DNA from 3 places in the Paenibacillus sp. FSL L8-0638 genome. Region 2 is predicted to be linked to each of the others. Evidence: riboswitches for the same ligand, from Rfam matches in the RefSeq annotation. Region 2 holds a riboswitch; each other region holds the start of a gene.
The links. A riboswitch is a leader RNA that binds a small molecule or an ion and turns the genes downstream of it on or off. The one in region 2 is predicted to bind cyclic di-AMP.
Positions count from the first base shown of each region.

Region 1 (7,781 bases), 1.3 Mb from region 2:
AAAACCGGGTCCGTTCCTATTTTACAGGTAGCCATAACGGCAAGACGCAGCGACTGGTTTCGGATATCCGTGATTTTGAATATATCGTTACAGGCAGTAATATGGAGGCGCTCATTTTGGAGTGCAATCTCATTAAAAAGTACCAGCCGCGTTATAACGTGCTATTGAAGGATGATAAAACCTTTCCGTATTTGAAAATTACGAACGAGGCACACCCCAAGCTAGAGGTGACCCGTCGCGTTCTGAAAGATAAAGCAAAATATTTTGGACCGTACCCCAATTCCTACGCGGCACATCAGACGAAGAAGTTGCTGGACCGTATGTATCCGTTACGTAAGTGTGGTGTGATGCCCAAGGAAGTGTGTCTGTATTATCACATGCATCAATGTTTGGGGCCTTGTGTGAAAGAGGTCGAAAAGGAAACGTATGACCAGATTGGTCAGGAAATTGGTTCCTTTTTGAGCGGGGGACATGAGGAAATTAAAAAGGATCTTCAGCGTAAAATGCAGGAGGCCGCAGAGGAATTGTACTTTGAGCGGGCCAAGGAGTTGCGAGATCAGATTATCAGCATCGACGCGATGATGGAAAAGCAGAAAATCACCACATCGGATGCGAAAGATCGAGATGTATTCGGTTTTTCAGTAGATAAGGGCTGGATGTGTGTACAGATCCTATATGTCCGCAAAGGTAAAATGATCGAGCGCCATATGTCGACTTTTCCTTTCTACGGTGAGGCTTACAGTGATTTTATGTCCTATGTGACGCAATATTATAGTGACAACCCAGCAGTGCCGCAGGAAATATTGCTGCCGGATTCTCCTAAGCTGATGCAGGCGGAACTGGCTAATGTCGATCAACCGGTTGCGGCAGAAACTGCACTCTACAGTGCACCTACAGCCGATGTTACCGGACAGACAGATGAGAATGCGATACAAACGGAGACAGAGCATTCTGCTGACTCACTACTGGTGGCTGAAGAACGGGCAACTTATGCAGCGGCAACGAATCAAGATCAAGCTGGTGACCAAGATGCCGAGATAAAGGAAATAGAAACTCAACTATCCGGTGGACTGGAGGACCCGAGTACGGCGGCTCTCGCTCTGGCTGAATGGTTGGATGTAAAGGTACTTGTACCGCAGCGTGGACTGAAAAAGCAAATGACAGGCATGGCGACGGAAAATGCACGTGTAGCTTTGGATGAGAAGTTTAAGCTGATCGAGCGGGATGAGGAACGGACATCCAAAGCTGCAAGCAATCTCGGACGTGCCATTGGGCTGGATAGCTTGCACCGGGTGGAGGCATTTGATAACTCCAACATCCAGGGTTCCGATCCAGTCTCCGCCATGATCGTGTTTATTGATGGCAAGCCTGCCAAGAAGGAGTATCGAAAATATAAGATTCGTTCTGTGCAGGGACCCGATGATTATGAAACGATGCGTGAGGTTATCCGGCGTCGATATGAACGTATGCTTAAGGAAAATCTGGAACGTCCCGACTTGATCGTTGTGGATGGTGGACGTGGACAAATTAAGGCGGCGACCGATGTACTGCAAAATGAGCTGGGTTTGTTCATTCCTGTGTGTGGTCTGGTGAAGGATGCCAAACATAGAACTTCCCAACTATTAGTGGGAGAGTCCTCTGAGGCCGTGACACTTGCACGCAATAGCGAAGAATTTTATCTGCTGCAACGAATTCAGGACGAGGTTCACCGTTTTGCCATTACGTTCCACCGCGAGCAACGCGGCAAATCTATGGTAACTTCCCGGCTGGACTCTATTCCAGGCATTGGCGAAAAACGGCGTAAGTTACTGCTTAAGCATTTTGGATCACTCAAAAAAATAAGAGAGGCCAGTGTCGAAGACTTCCGGCCTCTCTCTATTGGGGATAAGCTTGCGCGTCAGATTATAGCTGCCCTTCGGGAGGAGGAGTCGTAGAATACGGCTCCTCTTTTTGTATAGGTTCAAACATCATTCGATTTGGTTTTTTAGGACTAAACCAATAAATGATGTAACCCACGATGGCTGGAAGTAAGATCCAGAATAGACCAGCGCTCACATTCACAGTGTCTCCCAGACTCATCACACTAAGTCCCATTAGAATGCTGTCAAAAATAACGTGGCTGAACATGGCGGCAATAAAGCCGTAACGCAGGAACACAAAACTGAACAGCAAACCAAGAAAAGTCAGCTCAATAGGTCTGGAAATCACCGGATAGATCGGATAAAGTGTATGTCCCAGTGCCCAAATCAGCGTGGTGATCAGACAAGCAACAAAAGTGTTTTTCACTATTTTTTTGACCATCGGAATACCAAACAGACGGTAGACAGTCTCTTCTCCAATACCTGCCATCCAGGCCATAATCGGCAGTAGCCATGGATAAGCCATATTGTAAGGGGATTGCGTGGCATCTGTGGTGGAAAATGTATTAAATGTGCGCTCCAGTATAAAGAATAAGATGGATTGTACCCCGAGTAAAATAAAGGCCCACAAGTAGCCAACATACATACTGCGAAGCACGTACAGCCCGTAGCCCGGTTCTTTCGCACGTGGCCATGCATTCAGTCCAACCTGACGCATAAGTCCGTCACCGCCGACCAAGGAGAAGTAGAGCGCTACAGCCATGAAGAAGGTAACACCAATCTGGAAAACCATAAGAAATATAAGCATGCCCTTACCGCCTGCTTCTGCTTGCAATAAAGGCAGCATGTTCATGGTCCCAGCTATACTAGCAATAAAGTATACAACGGACAGAACAATGCCACGTACAAATGAAGTATGTCGTCGGGTGAGTGACGCATACACAATGGCAAGTACACCCAGCACAAAGCTAAATAGGGCATAACCCGCATAGGTCATCCAATTCGCCCAAAATGTTTGCTTTTCGATATAATCGGTATAGGATGACGGGGCCGAAAAGCTTTGAGTGAAGGAGCGAACATCACCGTCTTCAAAAGTAAAAGCCAGTGTAAGTACCGAGGCGCCAATTTTTTTATCGTCTACGGTATACTTTAATCCGCCTTCTTGTTCAGTGGTCGCGAGCTTTAAATCCGCCGGCTTAAAGCCAAAGCGCTTCACCCATACAGCGGCCGCCTGCTCCTTGGCTTCAAGCGTCATGCCGTCCTCAGCCACACGTACAAGCCTGTTACGTGCTTGTTCATCCGTAGAAATATCAGCCTGCGTGTAATTGGTGCTGGAGGTGATCCGTTTAAAACTAACGACCTTCCCAGTGGATAAATCTACATGAATTTGCAGCTTGCTCTTCGCTGAGGATTCAGGCAGATCGACCCGAAAGGTTTCGTAAGGGTAATTTTTCTTCCATGTACGGTCGTACTGTTGAAGCAGTTTTTCTCTAGATAAATAACCGTACAAATCTGTTTCGGCCTGATAGGTCACCAGAGGCTCCTCTGGCTGTGATTCAGTATATCCCAGCTCGGAGCGGGCGAAGTCCAATGCGTGTATGACCGCTTCTTGTTTGCTGATGACCTTTGCATTCATTACTGATTCTGGACTTGGATTGCTAAGCGAGGGAATAAGCAATTGAAAGATAAAAAAGCAAATCAGGCCAATCCCGCCCAGCAAGCCTAATTTTTTGAAGTTGGCCGTGAGCACGACCGGTTTCCCGATAGGATTCATGAGTTTCCTCCTTAATCTGTAAATAAGAACATCCATTAAAGATATCATACTGCACAGGTTCCCGCCAACAGACCAGCGATATTCATGAAAATAGAGTGAAAGCACTTTAAAGTTCCAATAAAATAAGATAAGCTGCGATTAAACGATGCCCATTCGCAAAATAAAGCCAATTTCACGTTTTTTCGACGAAATCGGTTTTGTGATCTGGATATAGAAGGATTATAATCTTGAGGCAATGCCTATAAAATACATAGGTAATGATATACAGTTGAGCCGAATTTCTATGGGAAAACGGGGGAACCATGTTACTGGGGTGAATTTTACAGCCGATCACTGGTGGATCGGAAGTGTAAATAGGGCATACTGTGCTGCCCTAATCCGTCAGCTAACCTCGTAGGCTATGAGCAGGAACCAAGTCAGGCACTCGGTTTTCCGGTGTCTTTTTTTGTGCGTATAAAAGTGTTTGGATTGGTTAGATAGACCGCTGCGGGTGCAGATTATTCTTCCGATTGCTGTTATCCCCGGATTTTTTGATTGTATACCCCCTTTAATGGTTAAAATCCGGAGATAAAGGCAAACGCTTCGCTTCTTCAGAACAATTCTGCCCCCTTCGCTACTGCCCGCCAATAGCACAGGGGACCGAGTAGTGCTTGACATGCATTCTTCCTGTATTCAGGGAATGCTAATTATAGTTAACTAAGGTTTGGAAAAATCAAAAAATTCAGGGGCAACGACGATCGGAAGATCAAATGGAACGCGTAGCAAGCTTACACCGTATTAAATCACTGTTTTTATAGTTTTAAGAATTAGGAGAGAAGTGATGAATAGATGAATCCCAATGCAGGCTGGCTCCGGCTTTCTCCACCGCAGATATTCGTTGCGGGCTTTGCCATTATCATTCTAATAGGTAGTTTATTGTTAATGCTGCCGATCTCCAATACAACAGGAAAGCCACTTGCGTTTGTAGACGCTTTGTTTACTGCCGCTTCCGCGACCTGTGTTACAGGGCTTGTCGTAAAGGATACGGGGACCTTTTTTACAACCTTTGGTCAAGTTGTTATCGTGGCGCTCATTCAGATCGGCGGTCTGGGCTTTATGACCATGGCTACCTTAATCGCGCTGGTGTTCAAACGTCGGATTTCCTTGCGGGAGCGCCTCATTTTACAGGAAGCGATGAATCAGACCTCTGTCGAAGGAATTGTCGGATTGATCCGTAAGGTGCTGTTGTACTCGCTGGTCATTGAGGGCATATGTGCTGTAATATTTGCGATTCGCTGGTCGTTTGATATGCCTGTAGGCAGGGCGATTTATTTTGGGATTTGGCATGCCATCTCCATGTTTAACAATGCTGGTTTTGACTTATTCGGGCACTTTCGCAGCCTAACAGGTTATGTATATGATCCGATTGTTAATTTTACAGCCATGTTTTTGATTATTTCAGGCGGCATTGGTTTTGTAGTGATGTCGGACCTGGCAGAATATCGCAAGCGTAAGAGACTGTCCTTGCATACCAAGGTGGTACTCAGCATGACGGGCGCTCTGATTGTAGTCGGCACGCTCGTGATTTTTGTGTTTGAGTTTACGAATCCAAAGACCCTTGGCTCGCTTGATTGGGGTGGTAAACTGCTGGGATCTTTATTCCAGTCTGTTACTCCCCGTACCGCAGGTGCCAATACACTGGACATTGCAGGCTTGCGGCAGGCTACGCAGTTTTTTATCATCATACTCATGTTTATCGGGGCTTCTCCTGGCTCCACTGGAGGCGGGATTAAGACCACAACATTCGCGCTGCTCATTGGAGCAGTGATTTCGATGCTGCGGGGGCGGGAAGATATTGTGCTGTTCAGGTATCGACTTGCGCAGGGACGAATTTACAAGGCTTTGACCATTACACTGCTGGGGCTGCTGTTCGTGATCGGGGTGACGATGATTTTGTCAGCAACCGAAGATCATCATTTTCTGATGATCTTGTTCGAGACGGTGTCTGCGTTTGGTACGGTGGGGCTGTCGATGGGGCTTACACCTGATTTGACAGTCATAGGCAAGCTGGTGATTACCCTGACGATGTTTGCAGGTAGACTGGGGCCACTCACGCTAGCTTATGCACTGGGGCCGAAAAAGGGTAAAGAATTATATCGTCATCCGGAAGGTAAAATGATTATAGGATAAGGGAGTTTTCGAGTAGACATGAAAACGCAGCAGTTTGTAGTTATTGGCTTGGGGCGGTTTGGCTCAAGCCTAGCTTTGCAATTGGTGGATATGGGGTGCGAGGTGCTAGGCATTGACCGGAATGAGGATGTTGTGGACAGTATGAGTGAGATGTTGACACATACTGTCGTGGCGGACGCTACCGATGAAGACTCATTGCGATCACTGGGCATCCGTAATTTCGATTGCGGCATTGTTGCTATTGGTGATGACATCCAGGTAAGCATCCTGACCGCCATTTTGCTGAAGGAGCTGGGTGTGAAAAAGGTCGTAGCCAAAGCCATATCTGTGCTGCACGGGCGTGCGTTAGAAAAGCTCGGTGTGGATCGGATTATTTATCCAGAACGGGACATGGGTATCCGTGTGGCTCACCAGCTAGTCACGCCTAATTTGCTCGATTATTTGGAGTTGTCTAAGGAATACAGTATTGTGGAACTCAATGTACCTGCATGTCTGAACGGCAAAACGCTTGCAGAACTAAATGCTCGCACCCGCTTTGGCTGTAGTGTCGTGGCGCTTCATACGGCGAACGGTATCTTGATCGCACCGACGGCTATGGATCGGCTAAAAGCAGACGATATTATGGTCATCATCGGCTCAAATGACAATATCGGCCGCTTTGAGGATGAGGTTGTTAATGTCAATGAAGAGGGCTAAACTCTCTACACCATACGATAGCCTGCAAACGACGCACGTGTCTCGCTAATCCAGCGTCGTGCTGTCGGACCGAGATCGGTCGTCTCCGAGTAAATGAGGGAGGTCGTTCGGCGTGTCTCCTTCAAATCGGGCAAGTACAATGCAGTGAGTCCATTATCCCGCAGCAGTTCGCTACGCAAATAGGATTTGGGTAGCAAGGCGGAAGCCTTACAGGTTGGAAGCAGGCGTACAATCGCCTCGAAGGAGTCGATTTCCATGCGGATATCCGGCATGATGCCGCTGCGCTGGAACAAGTCATCCGTCAGACTGCGGTACCAGGTTCCTTTGGAGAAAATAATCATCGGCAATCCTTGCAGATCTTTCATCGAGGCCGTTCCTGTCTTAACGGTTAATTCATGTCCAATGGGAACAACGAGCTCCAAATGATCGTCAAATAGCGGAATGCAACGCAGTCCGACTTCATGAATGGCAGACCCGACAATACCGGCGTCTGCTTTTTTGTCACGTACAAAGGCGACGATTTCGTGGGTTTTACCGGTGAGCAGCTTCAGCTCGGTTTGAGGATGCTTGCTCATAAAAGCTTCGACAAGGGTAGGCAGCGTTGTTTGGAGTGTCGTGAGACTTGCGCCGAGTGTAAGCATACTCTGGGCTTCATTTTTGTGCTGGGAGAGCTTTTGTAAGAAGCGAAGCTGACGTTGCCGTTGCTCTAGTGCGAATGTATAAACAAATCGGCCAGTGGACGTAATTTCGAGCCGTTTGCCCCGACGATCAAAGAGATTCACACCCAGCTCTTCCTCCAGCTTGGCAATTTTGCGGGACAGGGCGGGTTGGGACAGATTCAGCAGTTTGGAGGCTTTATTCAGGCTGGACTGCTCGACAATGACGGCAAAAGCGTTCAAATCCTCAAACAAATCATCCACTTCCTCTCTATATGCAAAAAAGACATAATAATTAATACGTATATTGCAATTCCATTATAAGCCGAAAAGGAGTAACATGAAAGCGACACAAGATGTTCACACTTTTGTTTTTCCTAATAAGGGACACCTTGTTGGACATTTCCTGTCGGGAACTGTCATTTTATATGTTATATTACTATTGAAAACGCTATTATTGGGAGAAGGGAGCATGACCTAGATGAGAGGATTTTATTCCAGAAAGCTGCATTCGCTTCTTGGCGTCATTCCGTTGGCTCTATTTTTTGTTGAGCATTTGGTGACGAACTTCACAGCGGTGGAGGGTGGCAAGGAAGGATTTAATCGCAGCGTGGCCTTCCTGAATGG
Region 1 is NZ_CP151960.1:4,714,571-4,722,351, reverse strand. Features, by position in the region: gene uvrC (excinuclease ABC subunit UvrC) at 1-1,934, shown strand, start outside; gene MKY35_RS20935 (type II CAAX endopeptidase family protein) at 1,903-3,633, opposite strand; cyclic di-AMP (ydaO/yuaA leader) riboswitch at 3,895-4,048, shown strand; gene MKY35_RS20930 (TrkH family potassium uptake protein) at 4,462-5,802, shown strand; gene MKY35_RS20925 (TrkA family potassium uptake protein) at 5,821-6,498, shown strand; gene MKY35_RS20920 (LysR family transcriptional regulator) at 6,504-7,409, opposite strand; gene MKY35_RS20915 (succinate dehydrogenase cytochrome b558 subunit) at 7,636-7,781, shown strand, end outside.
Region 1: it holds a riboswitch for cyclic di-AMP, as region 2 does, so the genes downstream of both, MKY35_RS20930 (TrkH family potassium uptake protein) here and MKY35_RS00540 (C40 family peptidase) in region 2, are expected to answer to the same signal.

Region 2 (7,781 bases):
CCAGCTTTCGTCAGCATGCTCTTCATGCGGTTCATGTCTCTTTTTACTCACTGGAATCGCCATCCTTCTGGGTCATCGTAGCCCGTTCGGTCGGAGTCAGGAAGATCGTCAGTTTCTGACTGATGGCAATCGTAGATATCCCCGATTGAATGGAAAGCAGACCTTCGACCATCATTAATTTAAGCTCGACTTCTTTTTTGGATAACCGTTTGAGCTTGTTGGACATCGGATGCCACAGGACATAACCTGTAAAAATACCGAGCAACGTCGCAATGAAGGCTGCTGCAATGGCATGAGAGAGCTTTTCCATGTCACTAAGGTCGGCCAGAGCGGCGATCAGACCTACAACCGCACCGAGTACCCCGAGCGTTGGAGCGTACATACCGGCTTGGGAGAAGATCAGCGCGCCAGAGCGATGTCGATCCTCGGTAGCATTGATATCCTCCATCAGAACGTCCCGTACGAATTCCTGATCATTGCCGTCAATAATCATTCGCATGCCGCCACGCATAAAGGGATCGTCGATTTCCTCTACCTTGGATTCCAAGGCGAGCAGGCCTTCACGACGGGTAATGGATGCCCACTCGGTAAACGTACCGATGAGCTCTTTGCGGTCTAACAGTTTTTGTTCGGTGAAAATAACCTTGAACAGCTTCGGAATCCGTTTGATTTCTGCCATCGGGAAGGCCATAAATATACTCGCTGCCGTTCCGACGAAAATAATCATGTAAGCAGCGGGATTATTGACCAGGTTGACGACTGGAGCGCCTTTTAAGATCATCCCGACGACCAGTGACACAATCCCGAGCACAAGTCCGATAATGGTTGAAATTTGCATGATACACCTCATCCATGAGAATAGATTTTGAATCCTTTCATGCCGCCGGGGTCGTCCTTGCCCCAAGCGCGTCATTACAAGACGGATTATAGTATTTATCGACAAAACTCTCTTTTTTGTTAAGTGCGAATTTCCGGTATAATAAGGTGATTATGCATTGAATGGCGGAACCATTGGAGGAAATGGCATGGGAGTAAAGCATGGGCGTGAGTATGAACAAATTTTGAACGATTTGACAGACGCTGTGGGACGCATCCCAGATAGCTATGAGTTTTTTGAGATGGAAGCAGAAGATTGGGACAGGCTGGACCCGGCGGGGCGTCAGGAAGTCAATGAAGCTTTGGCTGAAGACTTATTTTATGCACTGGGTACAGAGCCCCTAATCACTGTAGGGAGTGGCGTTGTGATCTATGAGCCGGAGCAGCATCGTATCTATGTACTGATTGGAGACGAGGAGCTGACGTCAGTCCCTTTAATTTGAGGTCCGTCTTATGGAATTATCAACGGGGCCGTGGTAATATGTACACCAATATATCGTAGTTTTGGCCGTGTTTAAGCGGTCGAAAGGCTTCCGTATAAACGGGGAGGAGTTCGTAACATGCCTTTTACACAAGAAGAGATTGAGGTACATCTGGAGAAACTGGAGGGCTGGGAACTGGAGGAAGGACGTTGGATCGTCCGGAAATACAATTTTTCCAGTTTTATGAAAGGGATTGCATTCGTGGATGAAGTTGCCGCTATATCTGAAGCATTCAATCATCATCCATTTATTACGATTGATTACAAGACCGTGACTCTGCGTTTGACCTCTTGGGACGACGGCGGTATTATGGCCGTGGATATCAAGGAAGCCCAGCAATATAATGAAGCTTTTGAAAAAATGCGCAGCAGTCATTGAGTTTGTAATGATCTGTCGTATGATGATAAAAGCGCCTTCGCTATACAACATCGTGGTTGTATGCCGAAGGCGCTTTTATCATAGTACCCGGGTTGGGTGCTCGGGACGATATACCATACAATAAAACGGTTTTTTGCCATCGGGGGTCTGTCGTTCATAGGTATCTGTAAGCTCAAATCCAGCCGCCTTGTAGGCCCGGATAGCGCGCTCATTCCAAGTGAGCACTTCTAGATCAATTTCATTCTTCGGGTTGCGTCGTTGGGCTTCCTCTGCAATGGCACGGACAAAATCAGAGCCTTTGCCATGTCCGCATCTGTCAGGATGCATTCCAAGGCCTAGCCGGGTCACACCGATCATAGGAAAATATTGAGCAAATCCCATCAGCTTGTTCTCTTCATCCAGTACGGCAACATATTGCTCTTGGCGAAGCGTGGGATTTCCAAATTCGACCTCAAGCGCCTTCATTTGTTCCCAGGGGAGCCAACCGTATATGTTATAAGGTGGATCATAGCGCCACTCACAGATTGCAGCCGCTTGATGCTCGTCCATCGGTACGATCCGATAGTTGGATATTGAGGCCGGCATGTGTTCCATCCTCCTTTTACAGGTACTTCAATCATTAACAACAGATTGTAGACAAGTTGCAGGGGAATGGCAAGCGTGTTTATTTCCTACCTAAGTCGGGTATACATTCAATAAGAAGGAATTACTGCTCATATGCTCCCCCAGCGGTGACGGTAAAACCGACGATGTTCGCTAAAATTGAAACCTTTTGAGGTGTCAGTTCGTCAGTAAAGATAATCATTGCTGATGTTGTGGACATAAAAAGCCGCAATTCGATTCCGGCAGAATCAAATTGCGGCTAGAGTTAGCTTGCTGTGCGTTAGTTATTCTACGTTGTCGTCATCAGGAATATCTGAAGCTACAGAATGGTAAGCGTCTGTGCTCATAATTCTTTTTGCACCGACATAGCGGTTAGCGTAATAATTTTCGTTCAGTGAGCTAACTACTACACCACGTGAAGTCGAGGAGTGGGCAAATTTCCCTTCACCTACGAAGATACCTACATGGGAAATGCCTCTTCCTGTGGTGTTGAAGAACACCAGGTCTCCAGGTCTCATTTCATCGCGGGATACGGAAGATCCCATTTTGAATTGTGATCCAGATTGATGCGGAAGTTTAATTCCCAGTTTGTTGAATACATACATTGTGAAGCCGGAGCAATCGAATCCCTCGAGTGTAGTGCCTCCGCTTCTGTAGTTCGTTCCTTTGGCATCTTGGATGACCTGGTCCATCTTGGAGTCTGCAAATGCACTGCCGCCACCGAATGTAAAAGATGTAAAGGCAATGGCAAGACTCATAGCTGCGATCGTTAGCTTCTTCTTCAAAAAAAATATACCCCTTCCAATGCCTGCGAGGTTAGCTTAAGGATTCGGTAGAAGGTTCCCCTATGACCACTCTGTTGCGAGATCAATTCACCCAAACTGGTTCCCCCGCTTCCTAGGTGCCAGGAATTAGGCTTAACTTAAGATGTGCACCTTGGAGAGCAGTATTCACAATAACGATATTTTTGAGATAAAGGTTACAATAAAGATTACAAAGTTGTTACTATCAGTTCACTGCGATTATTGTAACAAAGTCGGCTGGCTTTGGCAAATGTTTCATTGCAAAAAGTTACAAAAAAAATCTGCTCCTAATGTCCCAGGAACAGATCTTGTTAACAGTATTCAGTTATGTGCCGTTTGCGCGGTTATGCATAAAGTTTTTTCGACAGACGGAAATGAAGTGATTAACATAAAGGAAGGGCTTAGCTTCTACTGGAGATATCGTTATGCCATAGTCTGTACTGCGAACTGATATGCCACAGCCTGGCCAGACTAGTAACAAAATGATACGATTGTTGGAGAATGAGCGCCAGCATGCCAGTCCAAATCATCGCCACGGTGCCAAATAGACCGAAGACCAGCAGCACACAAGCACCGAGCAAAAGGGATATACCGACAGCTGGGAGGAGCTGGCGAAAGAAGGCGAGCAGGGACGATAGTATGGCGTGACCACCGACAGTACCCAGTTGCATATACAGGATGCACTGCCGAATGAACCATCCGTAAGCCATCCACCCCATGGCATAGGGCAACAAGTGCAGCAGGTAAGAGGGAGATTGAAGCGTACCTGCTACAATAGGGTAGAGTCTCGGTACTATCCAAAAGGCGGGAAGCAGCAGCAGTCCCAACTCAATGGTGTAATACAACAGCGACGACATGCCATGGCGTTTCATACCCTTGAAAAAGGACAGGCTTTGCGGTTCAGTCGCATCGGTATGCAGACTTTGATATATTCCGGCTCTAATGAAGGGAGTGATCAGTATGCGTAGTACAGTCGCCCCTAGTAGTATCCACAAATACACATGTACTTCCCGGCTGTCCATCAGAGCAATCTGGCTCTCCATCCAAAACAAGGTCTGTCCCAGCTCGTTTTGACCCTGATCAGGATAACGGAGTAGTAGCGGGATAACGGCAGATTGTACCAGCCGATAGAGAAATACCCCCCACAGTAATCGATACAAAAATAAAATGATAACGATATAAAATCGTATGCGCACCAGCGCCCAGCCCTCTTTTATAACAGTCCGCATCTATAGACACCTCACCATGACAGACTTCCAAGCAGTGTCTCCAACAGCTTGGTTACACTTATACTCCAACGGGTTTGTTGCTTTTCGTCCAATTCGGCTTTTAGGGTATTGTTAATATGCTTGTTCTCCAGTGCAATGGTATATAGGGGATCAAGGGTTACATAGGAAACGGGAGAAGTACTTTTGATCCGAAAAGTTGTGCTTTTGCCCGCACCGTCCCAAGCCTTGAATTTCGTGGTTCCATCCTTGAAGGTAAATTGGACAGGGATCTTGGGATAATCCGCCCCTTTTTTGCTGACCGTCACGACTGCTTCATATCCATTCTCCAGCTTGTGGTTTGTGATGTGATCCACTGAAAAGTCCGCCATCTGGCCGTCATATACATACTGTTCAAAATAGTGGCTCCATGAGCGTCCGGTGACTCTCTCCACGATACGTTGAAAATCCTGTGAGGACGGATGCTTAAATCGGTACGTCTGGACGTAGGTCCGCATAATGCGATCCATTTTTTTCATACCCACCTGACGTTCAATGCCCCGTAGTACCAGCTTGCCTCGAGAGTAGGCATTTTGCGCGTACTCAGCAGCCGAGCCGTACTTCCATGACTCACGGTTTAGCGGCTGTGGGGAGGATACCTGTCCCGATTGTAATGGCAAGTTGGGGGTGAGCCCATATTCTTGCTCCATAAGTCGCTCCTCTGCATAGGAGGTGAAGCCTTCATCCAGCCACGGCTCCTCAAATTCATTATTGGCTACCATTCCATAGAAATATTGATGTCCAATCTCATGAACTAATGTCCGTTCCAGACTATAGCCAGGATTGAGATTACCCGCAGCAGCGGCCGTGATGAGTGTCGGATACTCCATGCCGCCAGCTCCATTGCCTGATTTGGGTGGAACCACGATGGACAGGGTGGAATATGGATAAGGCCCGTACCATTTGCTGTAGTACAAAAGAGCGGCCTTCGCTGCGCTCATATAGCGTCCTTTGAGCTCCTTGTGCGATGGGTCAAGGTAGAGCTTGATTTTGACACCAGGGACTTCAGCAGAAGAAAAGGGTTCTTCTACGGCTACAAAGTTGGGTGAAGCGGACCAGGCAAAATCGTGTACATCGTCGGCATAAAATTGATATATTTTTTGGCCGTTCTGTCGGACGGCACCACGGGTGGGAAATCCGGTCGCTGCTACGATATGAGTTTCAGGCACCCGAATCCGTACGCTGTAAATTCCAAAATCGGCATAAAACTCGGAGTTACCATGATACTGGTGGAGGTTCCAGCCCTCCTCGGCGCGTCCACGCTGCCCTGCAGTCTCGTAGACACTGAGCTTCGGGAACCACTGTCCTGCCATTACAAAATCATCTGTCCCACCCATACGAGCAAAGATAGCAGGCAGTTTTACCTCAAACTTCATATATAATGTGATTTCTTCGCCACCTCGTACCGGCTTGGGTAGACGCACCTTCATGAGCGAACGGTCGCCTGCGTTACCGTCATCTGGCTGCACATATTGGATGCGATGCATGAGGGATAAACCGTCTTCTGTTTTTAGTTCAGTCAGCGTCATAGAGCCAAAGCCGTCTTTGGGCATGGTGTCTCCGCGCAGCTTTCCACCGGATTCCTTCATAAAGGTGGTTTCCATGGAAGAGAAGGCGTTCGGGTATAGATGAAGATACAGATCATTCACGGTTTTCTTGCCCGGATGTTTCCAGGTCAGTGTCTCAGTGCCTCGCAAAACCTGTCCCTTTTCCAGAGATACATCAATGTGGTACTCTACCACCCGTTTGCTGAGGATTTCTGTAGCGGGTTGTGGAGGGTTCTTGGGCAGGTCAGGCAGGATGTTTGCCCCTAGAGGCTTGCCCACATTTGGGGCAAGCGCAGACTCAGACAGGGAGCCGTATAGTGGTTGGCCTATGGACTGCGGGTCGGATTGCGATTGGGGCTGCCAGGCAAACCATAACGTCCCTGCGAGGAGACCGAGGGCTAGTGTAGACAATAAAACGATTTTAGTGCGTGCTGGGGTCATACAATGGATACCTCCCGTTGACAAGCATCTACAGCATGTATATGTTTGCTTTCAGGAGATTATTAGTTAAAATATTTATAGTGTAGAATGAGTGTGAAGACGGAAAATGGAGGTCTAGTGACGCATGAGTGAAAATCAGCCGGACGGCAAAAAACAGATTGCACTGAACATTGTCAGTGGCAAGAGTAAACATAAGGGTTTCGGCGCAGGCTCAATTGACCTGAACAGCATGTCACCGGTCATCATTGACCGAGGAGAGGCGAAAATTGATATCGGTGCCATGCATGCCAAAAGTAAAGTAGAACGTGGTATCAAGTTCTCTACGAATAAAGAGGACGTACCGAACGGACGCCAGGTATGGCTCGTATGGGTAGCTGTGGACCGTACAGCCGAAGGACGTATGTACGGCGGTGCCACCGCCTGCGAGATGCTGATTGACGACGAAGCCAAACGCGGCTGGAAAATCCTCGCCGATCACGTCAATCGTATGGATTACGCGCTCAAGCGTCGTTTCATGCTGGAGGATCTCGGCAGCGAAGATAAGGCAGCGCTCAAAAGCCTGCTCATTTCGCATAACGAGGAATGGTGGGACGCTTCGCCTGAGGAATTGAAGCAGGCGCTGGAAGGGTAGGCCCAGCATTAACGCAGTAATAATATTGTAAAAAAAGCAGCCACATCTGTGAAGTGACCCCTTAAAGTTAGACAACTATTTTTATGCAACCAGTTGGGCATGAGCTCGGTATTGTACCGGGCTCATGCCTTTTAATTTTGACTTGATGCGCTTGTGATTGTAGTAATTAATATATTGTTCTAGTTCTTGCTTGAAGTGATCTACACTTTAGAAGATTGAAATATAATAATTCTAGTCGTGTGCGAATAAGTGATTCAATTAGTACATCTGAGGAATATATCATAATGTACATAACTACTTTTTATTAACTTTATATAGTTGCTATGGGACCCTTCAGAGTGAGTGTTAAGCTATTTTTAACTTCTGAAAGTTAATAAGTGGACTTATGGGGGATAAAATAAATATATCAAATATAGGAGGGAAATAATTTGATGAGTGTAATGTTCGAGAGCTTATGGCTGAACACCGAATAGATGATATCACGGAGCTGATGATTTTATCAGGACTTAGCACCTTATTTAAGCTTTGAGATACCTTTAATTGTAAGCTTTAAGACCTCATAGAATATGTACCGGACAAGTAAAATAGCAGAGGAAATCAGTAAATATTTGAAGAAAAAAACTGTATTTACGTTATAAAATGAGCTATACTGAGGTAAGAATAGTAAAGGAGTCGTGCGTCAAAACGACTCCAGCATACAACAACTGCATAAAGAGCAGTCGGCCGGGTAAGATGAGGTCGGATATAGACCGTAT
Region 2 is NZ_CP151960.1:134,126-141,906, forward strand. Features, by position in the region: gene MKY35_RS00515 (flagellar motor protein MotB) at 1-51, opposite strand, end outside; gene motA (flagellar motor stator protein MotA) at 44-838, opposite strand; gene MKY35_RS00525 (hypothetical protein) at 1,026-1,319, shown strand; gene MKY35_RS00530 (4a-hydroxytetrahydrobiopterin dehydratase) at 1,437-1,736, shown strand; gene MKY35_RS00535 (GNAT family N-acetyltransferase) at 1,815-2,321, opposite strand; gene MKY35_RS00540 (C40 family peptidase) at 2,624-3,124, opposite strand; cyclic di-AMP (ydaO/yuaA leader) riboswitch at 3,130-3,267, opposite strand; gene MKY35_RS00545 (hypothetical protein) at 3,544-4,371, opposite strand; gene MKY35_RS00550 (M1 family metallopeptidase) at 4,383-6,395, opposite strand; gene MKY35_RS00555 (YwhD family protein) at 6,520-7,026, shown strand; partial or broken gene MKY35_RS00560 (IS3 family transposase) at 7,108-7,251, opposite strand.

Region 3 (7,781 bases), 2.9 Mb from region 2:
GTTCTACATACTTTTTACTGTCAATCTCAATGAGTGTATCTTCCTTCTTAGCTGGATCTTGCTGCAAATGGTACCACTCATCGCTATATACCAGAAACATCCGCTCATTGCTCTGCGGTGACATTTGTTCCGGTGTACGCTGTTCTTTCAATTCCTCCGCTACTTCCGGGACTGTCTTGCCAGCTGCCCGGTATACATACGAGGTTGAATTTCCGCTACCACTAACCGATTCCAGCGGATACGTATCCTTTACACTTGGCGAGCCGCAGCCGCTTAACACGGATACGAACAAGCTCAGCGCCACAAAGACCTTTAATGCATACTGCCAGGTGCGTTTGCTCATGTGTAACCCTCTCCTAGCTTGCCCGAATAACCTTGACGTCTCCGGTAATCACTTCTTCTCCTTCATAAAGCATAAAGCGACCGTCCTGCCACTCTACCCGCAACAAATGGTAATTATCAGACTGGTACTGCCAAACATGCTGCTCTCCACCCTGTCGGAAAGGAGCACGGCCCATGACGGTAACTTGCCCAGAATATTGCTCCTCCAAATGATACGTTGTATCATCCAGCTCTAAAATGGTCGGCACTTCCTCAGGGTTGTCAAGTCTGCCGTCGATGGCCTGATATAGTCCGAATTGCAGTGTTTCCCGTTCCTCTATATGAAGATAACTGATTTGATTACCATCCTGAAGCGTCAAAACAACGGCATTCCGGGCACGATTATGTACACGACCTACCACTTCATAGGTGACAAGCGAAACTTCACAGATATCACCTGGATTTAAGTGAAGCATGCTTTTCTCTGCTTTTGGCGGCTCCGGCTTAGCAAATAGATTTGAAATTCGTTTCCAAACACCCATGGTTATATTCCTGCCTTTCTTAGCCTAGAAGCATGCTGTAATGATCAAGGCGCCAACCAGATGCAGCGCTCCTGAAAACAGGCCGAAACCAATTTTACCTTCCTGTGTACCTTTATCCAGATCAAACTGGGCCCAGTACCGCAACAGCAGACGTACAATAACTTCCAAAACAAGCAGGATGACAAAAGCGATCACAGAATACACAAGCGCTTCGAGCAAATTATTAGCTGTAGCGATAGAGCCTGACAAAATATAGCCTTGTGCAACCAGCTTCATAATCATTCGTACCGTTACGGCCATATTTCCAGCTTTCACTTCGGCAAAATCCTTATACTTCGTGAATAAAGAGTCGACATACATTAATGCGAAGATCAAAATAGCTCCCGCACCAGTCCATACAAGCATTGCTTTCATCGTTTCTAAAAAATGCATTTCATACCATCCTCCACATCTTCTTGACCTTCATATAATGTTCTTACACCTGCGAGCAGGGAAAAGCGAAGGAGAAAACGTTTCTCCTTCGCTTCCTGAGCAATCAAACTTGGCGGCACTGCTTAAATGTTCTTATTTATTTTCGTATTGCTTCAACAAAGCGGCAAGCTCATCGTCCACGGCGCTTTTCTTATCCAGCTCTTTGAACTCCTCATCCAACGATTTTTCCTTAGAAGACATTTCGTTGCTCGCTTCGGCACGTGCTTCTGCTTGCAGCATTTTTTCCTCCATACGCTTCAATCCGGCAGTTGCCGTATCAGAGCTAAAACCGTTCATAGCTTTGTTAATTTCAGTTTGCGCTTTAGCTGCGTTATAACGGGCAACCAGTGTCTCGCGCTTGTTTTTCATTTCTGTCAGCTGTCTGCGCATTTCATCCAGCTTGCCACGCAGGTTATCGGCTGCAGCTTTGTTCTGTTCGTAACCAGCTTTGAACTCGTTCATTTTTTGTTCAGCAGATTTCTTTTCTTCCAGCGCGCGACGGGCCAGATCTACATTTTGTGCTTTTGCAGCGGTATGTGCCTGTTCTTCGCGTTTCTTTACCAAAGCAGCCTGTTCTTCGTATTGCTGTTTGAATCTCTTTTCAATAGCAATTTGAGCGGCTACCGCTTTCTCTGCATCTTCCAGGTCCTCTTGCATATCACGAATGTATTGGTCCGTCATTTTAACTGGATCTTCTGCCTTGTCAATAATGGCGTTAATGTTGGACATCGTAAGATCTCTTAATCGTTTGAAAATAGACATGTGAAGTTCCTCCTAGAGTTGAATGCTTAAATTTTAAGCTCTGTACACATGTTTACGCAAGCTTTGCAAAGAGGGTTTCAAAAATTATCTAAAAGCCGCGCAAGTAAGGCTCTGGGATGTCGGCCTGTACTTTTAGCTCCCGCGATGCATGCAACGCCCAATAGGGATCACGCAGCATGGCGCGGCCTATTGCTACCAGATCAGCTTCTTTTTGCTGAACAACCCGACGGGCGTCCTCATAATCATCCAGTAATCCAACAGCAATTACAGGTACATTCAGCTTTTCACGGACGGTATGAGCTAAATCCACCTGATAGCCAGCACGCGCAGACGGCCCTCCGCCAGAACCAATTGGACCCTCGCCACCAGAAGAGATATGGAAAATGTCCACACCTGCATCACGATATCGTTCCCCTACACCTGTTATGTATTCCACATTATATCCATCCTCGACGTATTCTTTGGCAGATATCCGCATAAGCACAGGCATATCAGCAGGAAGAACCTCTTTAACAGCATGTATGACCTCAACACCGAACAGTGACAGATCCTGGCCATATTCATCTTCTCTCGTATTTGTTAAAGGCGAATGAAATTGATGGATCAGATAGCCGTGAGCGCCATGTATCTCAACCGTATCAAAACCGGCTTCCACCGCGCGGCGCGCGCCTTCTTTGTATGCCTGAACCAGTTCCCTGACTTCTGCTGTCTTTAAGGCGTGCGGCTTTTTAAGGCGTTCGCTAAAAGGAATCGAAGAAGGACCCACAGGTTGCTCAGCATCTTCGGCCTTGCGTCCAGCGTGGCCTAGTTGAATGCCAATTTTGGCACCATACTTGTGAACTTCCTCTACAATCTTACGATATGCAGGAATATGTTCGTCACTCCAAATACCTAAATCACGATCCGTAATACGTCCATCAGGATGAACCGCTGTCATTTCCACAATAATAAGTCCAGTACCTCCTACTGCTCGGCTCACATAATGGACATGATGCCAATCCGTCGGATTTCCATCCTCGGCCTCCACACTGAATTGGCACATCGGGGGCATAACAATCCGATTTTTTAAAGAAAGCCCCTTTAATTGATAAGGAGTAAACAAGTCGGTCACTTTTATCCTTCCTTCCTTCAATTCCATGTCTGTATAATTATGAATTGCAACCCCATTATACACCAGCTGTCACGGGATACCGAATCCGTTGTAAGTCTAAAACTTGCGAAAATGCTCTTGTTTTCGGTCATGTTTAAGAGAATATGTACGTTTAGCTCCATCATCTTCATTGATAATCATTTCATCGCGAACTTCTTTCCAGACGTTTATGAGCCTAACTTTGTAACCAGCATATTTTTAATAGGACAGGTACATAATAGTCGAGAGCACCACTAGGTACCACTGCACGAAAAGGGGGGATACATATGCCGTACAGGGGAGTGTTGCCATGCTTGGCACTGTTACTAGCATTTTCAAGTTTACCCGTTCACGCGGATGCGCCTCCCAATATCGGAACGCCCCATCCCAAAGAAGCAGCTGTTGCTTCTTCTGTACATCTGAGTACAGATCGAGCTACTCCTACATTAGCAATGTTGCGTAAAAAACATGCGGACATTTTTAAAATGTGCGGCCCACACACCCGCCAAATTGCCTTAACCTTTGATGATGTGCCCGATTCTAGGTATACGCCGCAGGTTTTGGACGTATTACACGCCAACGGCATCAAAGCCACCTTTTTCATCGTCGGTCACCGTGCGGAAAAGCATCCGGGGATTATACGTCGTATTATCCGTGAAGGCCATGCTATAGGAAACCATTCCTATACTCATCCGGATTTTAGGAAGGCTACACCAGAACGCTTTCGCAACCAGATTACAAAAACAGAACGTATTTTACAAGCCAGCGCAGGTTTTCGCCCCAAGTTGATTCGTCCACCCTACGGTGAAATTACAGAGCCTCAAATAAAGTGGGCACGTCGTCATGGCTACATGATTGTCAACTGGAATGTAGACTCTCTCGACTGGAAGGGACTAAGTAAAACACAAATTCAGCGAAATGTGATTCCAGCTACAGGGCCTGGCTCTATTATTTTAATGCACGCTGGTGGAGGTCAAAGTTCCAACTTGCAAGGCACTGTCCAAGCTTTGCCGGGTCTAATTCACTCTCTAAAAGCTAAGGGCTACAAATTTGTGACAGTCCCCCGGCTACTCCACACATCGGAACGAAAATAACAGTATGTTTATAATTGAGGTCCAAGCTAAAGCAACGTAAAAAGGCTGTCTTACCAGCAGAAGTATTCTGCTCGTCAAGACAGCCTTTTTACGGATAGGACCTGATAAGAGTCCGACCTAGATATATACGGATATAGGCGTTATGTTTACATAATATATATTATGTTTAATTAAACTGTATATACGTACAATGCTATTTATCAATAACGTACAGCTTCACATTTTGAAATCCAAAGTCGTTCACAAATGATTTGTTGCCTGGAATAAAGATATCAATCCGCTTTCCTGTAATGGCGCTGCCCTGATCGCGAGCGACAGCTACAAAAGAATGATCCGGCAAACCTGGATGGGAGTAGCCTGTAACCAGTACTTTCGTGCCCATCGGAATGACGTTAGGATCTACCGCAATTGTACCTAGTTTAAGCGGATTGCCGTAGTAGTCCACTGCGCCCCATTTACCATTCTCATCGGCTGCGGCAGAATACGCTGAAGCCTTAACGTCAACTATTTTGCTATAGTTGAATGTTTTACCCCAAGCTTCAATCGTTGGCGCCTCATTCGCTGCTGCTTTCTCCGTAAGAAGCTGCGGCTTCGATTCCGAAGCTGCCTTTACACTTTTTTCGCCAGGCACCTTAATTTGCAGACCTGCATATATATTGTTGGAGGCAATGTTTGGGTTGGCCTTTGTTAGCTCGTCTACCGATACTCCATAACGTTGAGCAAGCAAAAAGAAGGTATCGCCCTCTTTGGCAGTGTGAAGCGAGGCAGCATCCGCTATTCCAGCTGTCTGTGCCAGCCCTGCAATAGCTGCGGCAAGCACCGCAATTTTCATCGTTTTACCAATATGTTTTAAATGTTTCAAAATATGTACCTCCTCTGTTATGCCTGCGAAGTTAGCTGTCGGATTCGGACTCAGGAGAAGCCCTATGCATGTGCAATTCACCCCTAGGCATATTCCTCATCGTCTTATGACGTATCGGAATGGCTGCCGTTGTTACGTCCCCCGCACTTCCCATAGTTTGGGCCAGCATTTCAGCACTTGTCTAACCGCATGCTGTCCCGGTAAGTTTTGGCTTACTGCATAATATCACAATTTTGTAACCTTATCCGCATGAAAATGTTGGGAACCCTGAACATCATACTACACTCGTTACAATTTTGTCATCAAGAAATCGATATTTGTTACGAAAGTATGGGGAAATGGTGACAAAAAAAGAAGAGCCCTCCGTCAACGGAGAGCTCTTTTATGATTAGATCAACACTTTCTTACAATACTTTGGCAAGAAAATCACGAGTGCGATCATGGCTTGGAGTGCCAAATACCTGGTCTGGTGCACCCTGCTCCACAATTTGACCGTTATCCATAAAGATAATTCGATCGCCTACCTCGCGGGCAAAGCCCATTTCATGCGTTACAATTACCATTGTCATACCGCCTTCGGCGAGCTTCTTCATTACATCCAGAACCTCTCCAACCATTTCAGGGTCCAATGCAGAAGTCGGCTCATCGAACAGCATTACGTGCGGCTGCATGGCCAAAGCACGCGCAATCGCAATACGTTGCTTCTGACCACCGGATAGCTGGTTCGGATAGGTATTCTTCTTATCCTCGAGCCCCACGGTACGCAGGAGTTCTAATGCAATTTTTTCCGCTTCCTTACCTGACTGTTTTCTAACCTGCGTCGGTGCAAGCGTCAGGTTCTGCAACACTGTTTTGTGTGGGAACAGATTAAAATGCTGGAACACCATCCCCATTTTTTCCCGGGTTACATTAATATTATGACCACGAGCTGTAATCGGCTCGCCCTCAAATAAAATCTCCCCATCCGTCGGCTGTTCTAACAGATTCATACAACGCAAAAACGTACTCTTCCCCGAACCGCTGGGACCGATGATAACGACAACTTCTCCTTTGGCGATATCTATATCAATGCCTTTTAAAATCTCATTCTTGCCGAACGATTTACGCAATTGTTTAACGGTGATCACTGGCTCTCAACTTCCTTTCCCATAAACCAAGCAGCTTAGACAAGCTGAATGTCATTACAAAATAAATAGCGGCTGTGATTATGAACGGACTTAATCCTTCATAGGTAATATTCTTAATGACCTGGGCTTGATACATAATATCCACCATACCAATAGTCGAAATAATGGAGGATTCTTTAATAATTGTAATAAACTCATTACCGATAGCAGGCAAAATAGATTTAAACGCTTGCGGCAAAATGACGTGACGCATAGCTTTGCCTCGTCCCATACCCAATGAGCGTGCAGCCTCCATCTGTCCACGGTCTACTGCCTGGATACCTGCACGGAAAATTTCAGCCAGATATGCCGAGCTATTCAGAGACAATGTGATTATACCGGACTGGAGTGGAGTAAAATTGACACCCAGCGTCAAAGCAATCCCGTAGTGAATGATCATGAGCTGCACCAGCATAGGTGTGCCACGCAGGATCTCCACATATGTGGTACCTAACCACTCAATGATGCGTATACCACTCATCCGCAGCAAGGATACGATCAGACCAATGATAAATCCAAACAGTACTCCGAGTGCAGACAGCAACAGAGTGTAACCAATACCCGTAGCGTAAAGACTGCGGTATTTCCAAAAAATATCTACGATGTTATTAGAAGAAACCTGTCGATCTGCCGAGAGTGCACTCGCTTCTGTAGAAAACTTTTCAATCGACCCGTCCGCTTTCAGGCGAGCCAACGTTTTATTTACAGAGGCAAGCAATTCTGCGTTCCCCTTACGTATACCTACAGCAGTTTCTGCTCCGGCATCCTCAGGTACCGCTTTGGCAAGTGTTACGGTGCCATCTAACGTGTACCCTTTAGCAACCGTATCTTCGATCACAACAGCGTTGATACGCTGGGTCCGCAGCTGGAGTACCAGATCGGATATTTTGTCCAGTGAGGTTACAGAGGCATTGGGTACTTTTTGAGCAATTTCTTCCTGAATACTTCCCTTTTGCGCGCCAATCTTCTCGCCTTTCAAAGCAGCCATCGTAGGATATTTGTCTTTATCCTCTGGGCGTACCATAATGACTTGCTTGGAGCGATAATATACATCTGAAAAATCAATGCTTTTTCTACGCTCATCCGTCGGTGTCATACCGGACAGTACCAAGTCTACGCGACCACTTTGCAGAGCAGGTAGCAAAGAGTCAAAACTCATGTCCTCAGGGACCATCTCCGCACCCAAATCTTTGGCGATTTCCTTCGCGATTTCCACATCGAATCCAACAATAGTATCCTTACCGTTAATAACTTTATGAAACTCATACGGCGGAAAGTCGGCACTCATGCCCACTACAAGTTTTTTCTGTGGCTTTGCTTCCGTTCCGTATGCATTGAGCATGGGAAGACCCGTCAACAGCAAGATAACCGCCGTCAAAACCAGGGCGGTAAAACGATATGCCTTTTTCAATCTTTTTTTCTCTCCTTAAATTC
Region 3 is NZ_CP151960.1:3,111,080-3,118,860, forward strand. Features, by position in the region: gene MKY35_RS13495 (DUF4247 domain-containing protein) at 1-343, opposite strand, end outside; gene MKY35_RS13500 (DUF4178 domain-containing protein) at 357-863, opposite strand; gene MKY35_RS13505 (DUF350 domain-containing protein) at 888-1,295, opposite strand; gene MKY35_RS13510 (PspA/IM30 family protein) at 1,428-2,096, opposite strand; gene MKY35_RS13515 (NADH:flavin oxidoreductase/NADH oxidase) at 2,185-3,207, opposite strand; gene MKY35_RS13520 (polysaccharide deacetylase family protein) at 3,513-4,319, shown strand; gene MKY35_RS13525 (3D domain-containing protein) at 4,513-5,181, opposite strand; cyclic di-AMP (ydaO/yuaA leader) riboswitch at 5,187-5,355, opposite strand; gene MKY35_RS13530 (amino acid ABC transporter ATP-binding protein) at 5,586-6,308, opposite strand; gene MKY35_RS13535 (ABC transporter substrate-binding protein/permease) at 6,295-7,758, opposite strand.
Region 3: it holds a riboswitch for cyclic di-AMP, as region 2 does, so the genes downstream of both, MKY35_RS13525 (3D domain-containing protein) here and MKY35_RS00540 (C40 family peptidase) in region 2, are expected to answer to the same signal.